Regions from separate parts of the Streptomyces sp. NPDC085481 genome, predicted to be linked through region 1. Evidence: riboswitches for the same ligand, from Rfam matches in the RefSeq annotation. Region 1 holds a riboswitch; the other holds the start of a gene.
The links. A riboswitch is a leader RNA that binds a small molecule or an ion and turns the genes downstream of it on or off. The one in region 1 is predicted to bind cyclic di-AMP.
Positions count from the first base shown of each region.

Region 2: another riboswitch for cyclic di-AMP. It lies ahead of ACIGEZ_RS31790 (M23 family metallopeptidase); the one in region 1 lies ahead of ACIGEZ_RS15155 (M23 family metallopeptidase).

Region 1 is NZ_JBITTJ010000006.1:80,212-83,921, forward strand. Features, by position in the region: gene ACIGEZ_RS15150 (M16 family metallopeptidase) at 1-888, shown strand, start outside; cyclic di-AMP (ydaO/yuaA leader) riboswitch at 1,091-1,257, shown strand; gene ACIGEZ_RS15155 (M23 family metallopeptidase) at 1,270-2,040, shown strand; gene ACIGEZ_RS15160 (GntR family transcriptional regulator) at 2,219-2,902, shown strand; gene ACIGEZ_RS15165 (HPr family phosphocarrier protein) at 3,051-3,332, opposite strand; gene ACIGEZ_RS15170 (GNAT family N-acetyltransferase) at 3,508-3,710, shown strand, end outside.
Region 2 is NZ_JBITTJ010000020.1:87,242-90,951, reverse strand. Features, by position in the region: gene ACIGEZ_RS31795 (aldo/keto reductase) at 1-260, opposite strand, end outside; gene ACIGEZ_RS31790 (M23 family metallopeptidase) at 329-1,423, opposite strand; cyclic di-AMP (ydaO/yuaA leader) riboswitch at 1,435-1,581, opposite strand; gene ACIGEZ_RS31785 (PP2C family protein-serine/threonine phosphatase) at 1,838-3,013, opposite strand; gene ACIGEZ_RS31780 (MFS transporter) at 3,076-3,710, opposite strand, start outside.

The DNA of each region.
Region 1 (3,710 bases):
TCCAAGGAGCTCTTCCCGGCCTCCGCCCGCATGTCCCGGCCGCGCCAGGGCACCGAGGAGACCGTCGCCGCGATCGACGCCGCCGCCGTCCGCGCCTTCTACGACGCGCACATCCGGCCCGCCGCGGCGACCGCGGTGGTCGTCGGCGACCTCACCGACGTCGACCTGGACAAGGTGCTCGCCGAGTCCCTGGGCGCCTGGACGGGCGAGCCGGCCGAGTCGCGCCCGATGCCGCCCATCACGGCCGACGACACCGGAAGGGTCGTCATCGTGGACCGCCCCGGCGCCGTCCAGACGCAGCTGCTCATCGGCCGCGTCGGCGCCGACCGCCACGACCGCGTGTGGCCGGCCCAGGTGCTCGGCACGTACTGCCTCGGCGGCACCCTCACCTCCCGCCTGGACCGCGTCCTGCGCGAGGAGAAGGGCTACACGTACGGCGTGCGCGCCTTCGGCCAGGTGCTGCGCTCCGACGGCAAGGGCAACGGCGCGTCGATGCTCGCCATCAGCGGATCGGTCGACACGCCCAACACCGGTCCGGCACTTGACGACCTGTGGAAGGTGCTGCGCACCCTCGCCGCCGGGGGCCTGACGGACGCCGAGCGCGACGTGGCCGTGCAGAACCTGGTGGGCGTGGCGCCGCTGAAGTACGAGACGGCCGCCTCCGTCGCGGGGACGCTCTCCGACCAGGTCGAGCAGCACCTGGCGGACGACTACCAGGCGCAGTTGTACGCGCGGCTCGCCGAGACCGGCACGGTGGAGGCGACCGCGGCCGTGGTCAACGCCTTCCCGGTGGACCGGCTCGTGACCGTGCTCGTCGGCGACGCGGCGCAGATCGAGGAGCCGGTGCGGGCTCTCGGCATCGGCGAAGTGACCGTCGTGACGGGCTGATTGAGCCGCCGTCACGCTGTTTCCGGGACCCCGACGAGCTGGTTCGTCGGGGTCCTCCCCTTTGTCCGTATTGCTGGAGAGTGTGATCGTCTGCCCTGTGGCATGTCTTACAAACAGGCGTGTCTGTTTGGCGATTGACAGAAGATCGGCCTAGCGTCGATCCGGCTGTTCGCCCGTTGCACGACGCCGCATTCGCGGCAACGGACAGTCATCGCCGAGTCCCCGTCAGGCGCGAGCCTGGGGAGCCGGGGACCCACACGTAGTCCCCTGGGGTGAATCGGACGCCTTCGCTTCGCGCGGAGGGGCCCGTAGGAGACCTTCCTGCTCCGAACCCGTCAGCTAACCCGGTAGGCGAGAGGGAAGGAAAGGATCAGCCACTACATGGCGTTCACCCGTGCCACCGGGAAGCATCGTGGTCCGAGCCGGATGGCGCGCCGCAGCGCGGGCATCGCCGGCGTGGCGACCCTCGCCACCACCGGCGTCATCGGCACCCTCGCGTCCCCGGCGCTCGCCGCCGAGCCGCAGGACACCTCCGTCGAGGACACCGGCCTGATTCAGGTGATCGCCGAGGAGTCCCTCACCGAGCGGGTCGACGCCCAGGTCGACGCCCAGGAGAAGGAGGCCGTCGAGGCCGCCGCCCGGGCCAAGGCCGCCGCCGAGGCGAAGCGCAAGGCCGAGGCGCGCGCCAAGGAGATCCGGGCCGCCAAGGAGCGCGCCGCCCGCGAGGCCGAGCGCAAGCGCCTGAACTCCTTCCAGCTGCCCGTCGCAGGCTCGTACGTCTCCACCGGCTACAAGACCGGCGGCTCGCTCTGGTCCTCCGGCAGCCACTCCGGCATCGACTTCCACGCCGCCTATGGCAGCAAGGTCGTCTCCGTCGGCTCCGGCACCGTCGTCGAGGCCGGCTGGGGCGGCGCGTACGGCAACAACATCGTCATCCGGATGAACGACGGCACGTACACCCAGTACGGCCACCTCTCCTCGATCGGCGTCTACGTGGGCCAGCACGTCACCCCCGGCGACCAGATCGGCATCTCCGGCTCCACCGGCAACTCCACCGGCCCGCACCTCCACTTCGAGGCGCGCACGAGCGCCGAGTACGGCTCGGACATCAACCCGATCTCGTACCTCCGGGCCCGCGGCGTCAACGTCTGACGCACGCATCCCGCGAAGCCTCCGAAGCGGCCCCGGCTCGATCGAGCCGGGCCGCTTTTTTGTGCCTGTATTACCGGGCGGCATCGGAAATTCCGGCGTCCTGCAATAGAGTCGCCGAACAGGCGTCTCTCGACGGGGTTTCGCGCGGATGAAACGCGAATGAAAGCGGAGGTCGGACATGCGCATTCCCGCGCACTCGGTATGCACGGCGATCCGGGACGACATCGTCTCCGGAGTCTTCGAGCGGGGCGGCCGGCTGACCGAGGAGCAGCTCGCCCGCCGTTACGGGGTCTCCCGCGTCCCGGTCCGCGAGGCCCTGCGCACCCTGGAGTCCGAGGGCTTCGTGGTGACCCGCCGGCACGCCGGCGCCCATGTCGCCGAGCCCACCGAGCAGGAGGCGGCCGACCTGCTCGACATGCGGTCCCTGCTCGAACCCCTGGGCGCCGCCCGGGCCGCCCAGCGCCGCACCGACGCCCACCTCAAAGTGCTGCGCGGCCTGGTCAGGCTCGGTCAGGAGCGGGCCAGGCGCGGCCAGGGCGAGGACCTGCGCTCGCTGGGCGCCTGGTTCCACGAGACGCTCGCCCAGGCCTCCGGCAGCCCGCCGCTCACCGCGCTCCTCACCCAGCTGCGCCACAAGATCGCCTGGATGTACGCGGTCGAGCCGCCCGCCCAGCCGGTCGAGGCCTGGGCCGAGCACGGTGCCATCGTGGACGCCGTCGCGCGCGGGGACGCCGAGCGGGCGCGCGCCCTGACCGCCCTGCACGTGGAACGCTCTCTGCCGCTGCACCGGCCGAAACGGGCGCAGCGCACCCGTGTGAGGGTTCCGCAACATCCCGTAAACAGTGCGGGACCGCGGAATTAACGAGCACGCCGTATACAAAGAGGCGGGGAATTCATGGGTGCTGTTTCCGCTGCCCTGATTCCCGTAATTCCGAAACAGAAGAAGCCGCGTCCGCCGGAATTCCGGCAGTCGCGGCTTCTTCGCGATCCGTCGTCGGGGAGGAGACGGGTCAGACGGTCTCGGGGAGCTCCTCGAGACCCTCGGCGACCAGCTTCGCGAGGCGGTCGAGCGCGGCCTCGGCGCCGTCGGCGTCCGAAGCGAGCACGATCTCCTCGCCGCCCTGGGCACCCAGGCCGAGCACCGCGAGCATGGACGCGGCGTTGACCGGGTTGCCGTCGGCCTTCGCGATCGTCACGGGGACGCCGGAAGCCGTGGCGGCACGGACGAAGATGGAGGCGGGGCGGGCGTGCAGGCCCTCGGCCCAGCCGACGTTGACGCGGCGCTCAGCCATGGTGGTTGCCCTTCAACTTTCAGCGGTTGTCTAGACCAGTCTCTCATGGGTGACGAGATGCTCGTACCGACCTTCGACCCCGGTGCGGGCGGCCGTTCGGCCCTCCCTACCTTGCATGTCACACACTCGCCGCGCGACCGGTGCCACTGTCCTGCCCCGGCCGTACGCTTGCCCCATGCGGAGCGCGTCGGAACAGCCTGAACACGCCTACCCGGACCACTGGGAGGCGGACGTGGTGCTCCGCGACGGGGGCACCGCGCGCATCAGGCCCATCACCGCCGACGACGCCGACCGGCTGGTCAGCTTCTACGAGCAGGTCTCCGACGAGTCCAAGTACTACCGCTTCTTCGCGCCCTACCCGCGCCTCTCCGCCAAGGA
Region 2 (3,710 bases), on a different contig from region 1:
GTGGCGACGAGGATGTCGGAGCGGTTGCCGCGGGAGGCGAGCCAGCGGCCGATGACGGTCTCGGACTCGCCGCCCTGGTTGCCCTCGACCCAGGAGGAGTAGGTGTCGGCGGTGTCGACGAAGTTGCCGCCGGCAGCGGCGTAGGCGTCGAGGACGGCGAAGGACTGCGCCTCGTCGGCGGTCCAGCCGAAGACGTTGCCACCGAGGGCGAGCGGGAAGACGTGCAGGTCGGAGGCGCCCAGCTTGCGGAGAGAGGTCATGGGAGGGACCAACCTCCACGCCGCCCCGCCTATTCCGGCCGCGGGGGACGACCCCCCGCGACGCGGAATCAGACGCTCAGGCCCTTGGACCCCAGCCAGTCCGCCGGGTCGATGCCCGAGCCGCCGGGGGTGTGGACCTCCAGGTGGAGGTGGGGGCCGGTGACGTTGCCGGTGGCGCCGACGCGGCCGATGGTGTCGCCGGTGCCGACCGACTGGCCCACGCCGACCGTCATCGAGGACAGGTGGCAGTACCAGACCTCGGTGCCGTCCTCGAGCTCCAGGACGATGCGGTAGCCGTACGCGCCGGACCAGCCCGCCGACTTCACGGTGGCGCCGTGGACCGCCTTGACCGGGGTGCCGGTGGGGGCGGCGAAGTCCAGGCCGGTGTGGTGGCCGGAGGACCACATGGAGCCGGCCTCGCCGTAGGTCGAGGTGATCGTGTACGAGGAGGTGGGCAGCGAGTAGCCGGCGGCGAGCTTGGCCAGGCGCTCGGCCTCGGCCTTCGCCGCCGCCTCCGCCTCGGCCTTCTTCTTCGCCTCCGCGGCCGCCTTCGCCGCCGCTTCGGCCTTGGCCTCGGCCTCCGCCGCCGCCTTCTCGGCGGCCGCCTTCTGCGCCGCCTCCTTCTCCGCCGTGTCCGCGGCGGCCTGCTGCTGCTCGGCCTGCTGGAGGATGCGGGCGCGCAGCGCCTCGCCGGCGTCGGTCCGGGTCTGCTCCTGCGTGCCGGCCTGCGCGGCGTCGCCGCCGGCCGGGGCGTCCGCGGGGACGGCGTAGGTGAGCGCGGTGAGCGGCTGCGGGTTGTTCTTCGCCGCGTCGCCCTTCGCGGCGGCGCCGTCCTCGTGACCGGAGCCGATCAGCTCGCCGACGCCCGGCAGTTCGGAGGCGTCCGGGAGGTCGAGGTCCGGCAGGGCTATCGAGACGGGGGGCTTCTCCTGGGCGGTGGCCAGGCCGCCCGCGCCGACGGCGGCGATGACGCCGACACCGAGGACGGTGGAGGAACGCGCGAAGTTGGAGCGCTGCTTGACGACCCGGTGACGGCCGCCGGAGCGGCTCTGGGCCCGCAGGGTGTCCTCGGTGGGGTTCCACTCCTCCCCGTCCGCGCCCGTGGCGCCGGGGGCGCCGAAGTAGTCGAAGGAGGCTTGGGGACCGGGGGTGTTGGACGCCACGAAGGCGCTCTCCTTTCCTTCCTTCTCGCCTACCGGGTTAGCTGACGGGTTCGGAGCAGGAAGGTCTCCTACGGGTGGGTCGCACGGGTGCGACGTTGCCCGATTCACCCCAAGTGGTGGTTCCCCGGTTCCCTTTCGGGATTCGGCGCGCGCGCACGGTGCCGTCTCTTGCGACGGCTGGGACGACCGCGCTGCGTTATCGAACGTTAATAGACACGGCCACCCGATTCCAAGCTGTCCCGAGTGATCATTCACTGAATTGGGAGAAAATGGTCCGACTTGACCCCCCTTCAGAAAAGGGTCAGGGGCAAACCCCCGATCTGACGTTACGTCAATTGTTATCGGAGCGACACCCTTCGACTACGTCACGTCACCGCCCTCGGACCTCACCACCCGCACGTCACCACCCGCACGTCACCGCCCCCCGGCGGGCGGCACCATCGGCATCGTCCGCCGCCGCACGGGCTGCCCCACCGCCGGACGGCTCACCGCGAGCAGCGCCATGTCGTCCGTCGCACCCCCGCCCGTGTGCCGGCGCACATCCGCCACCAACGCGTCGAGCAGCTCCTCGGGCCCCGGGAAGATCCGCCCCGCGAGCCGCGCCGCCGGATCGTAGAAGACCCCCCGCGCGTCCCGCGCCTCCGAGAGCCCGTCCGTGTAGAACAGCAGCGTCGCGCCCGGCGGGTACGCGGCCTCGTCGGCCCGGTCCGGCCACACCGCCAGCTCCCCCATCCCCAGCGGCAGCGCCGCCTCGCTCGGCCGCAGCTGCGCCAGGGCCCCGTCCCCGTACAGCAGCAGCGGCTCCGGATGCCCGCGGTTGACCACCCGTACGGACCCGTCGCCGCGCGGGATCTCGGCGAGCACGGCCGTGGTGAACCCCTCGAACGCGTCCAGATCGTCCCGCCGGGTGCCCTCGCGGGCCAGCGCCCGCTCGAGCCGCTGCGCCACGCCCTCCAGCGTCGGCTCCTGCTCGGCCGCCTCACGGAAGGCGCCGATGACCACCGCCACCGCCTCCACCGCCTCAAGACCCTTGCCGCGGACGTCGCCGACCACGAGCCGCACCCCGTGCGGGGTGTCCTGCACCGCGAACAGGTCGCCGCCGATGAACGCGTCGGCCTGCGCCGCCTCGTACCGCGCCGCGATCTGGAGCCCGCCGATCCGCTCCGCGGGCGCCGGGAGCACCGCCTTCTGCGCCGTCGCCGCGATCACCCGCGCCGACGCGAGCCGCTCGCCACTGCGCCGCACCACCCGGTTGATCAGCAGCGCGAGGGCCGAGACCGTGACGACGGTCAGGGTCTCGGTGAGCGCCGGGATCTCGTCGGCCGTTCCGTTGTAGACGTGCAGACCGACGCTGGCGAGGATGGCGGCGATGCCGGTGAGCAGCGTCGTCAGGGTGGAGAAGAACGGGGCCGCGATCAGCGGGGCCGCCGAGAACATCGGCGCCGCCGTGTACGTGGCCGGGGTCGCCAGGTCGAAGACGATCCCGCCCACGATCACCAGCGGGGGCAGCGCGCGCAGGAAGCGCCGGGCGACCGGGTACGGGCCCCGGCCCTCGCCGCCGGGCCCGCGCCGCACCGCTGCTCGCGCCACCTGTGCTCTCCCGCCTGGACGTGCCCGGCCGCGGACCGGCCCGCACCCCCCTCAGGGTGGGGTCAGGCCGGGCGGGACGGCGACTCCTCCTCGGCCGGTTGGCGTACGGCGAGCCGCCCGCCCCGCGCGAGCGCCGCCATGGCCGCCGCGCACCCGAGGCCGACGGCGCACAGCACCAGCCAGGGCGCCGCCGACCAGCCGGTCACGTCGAGCAGGGCGCCCGTGCCCAGGTTCCCGACGGTGATGCCGATCCCGCAGACCGTGTTGTAGAGCCCGTAGTGGGTGGCGACCCAGCGGCCCTCGGACAGGGCGACGACGGTGTCCATCTCGTACGGGTAGAGGACGGCGTTCGCGACCGCCAGGACCGCCGCGCACAGCAGCAGCCCCGCCAGGGACCGCCCCAGCGCCGCCGGCACCAGGAACGCGGCCCCCATCAGGCCGAGCCCGAGCACCAGGCACCGCTCACGGGAGAGCCGCGCCGAGCACCAGGCGGTGATCCGCAGCTGCCCGGCGAGCGCCACCAGCGCCGACACCACGAACAGGGCCGTCGTCGCCGCCGTGCCGTCCGCGGCCAGCGGCAGCGCCAGGTAGACCTGGAAGGACAGCACGTACGAGCCGGTCATCGCCAGCGAGAACAGCCAGAAGACCCGGTTCGCGAGCACCGTGCGGAACTGCCCCCGCTCCCCTGCCTCCCGGG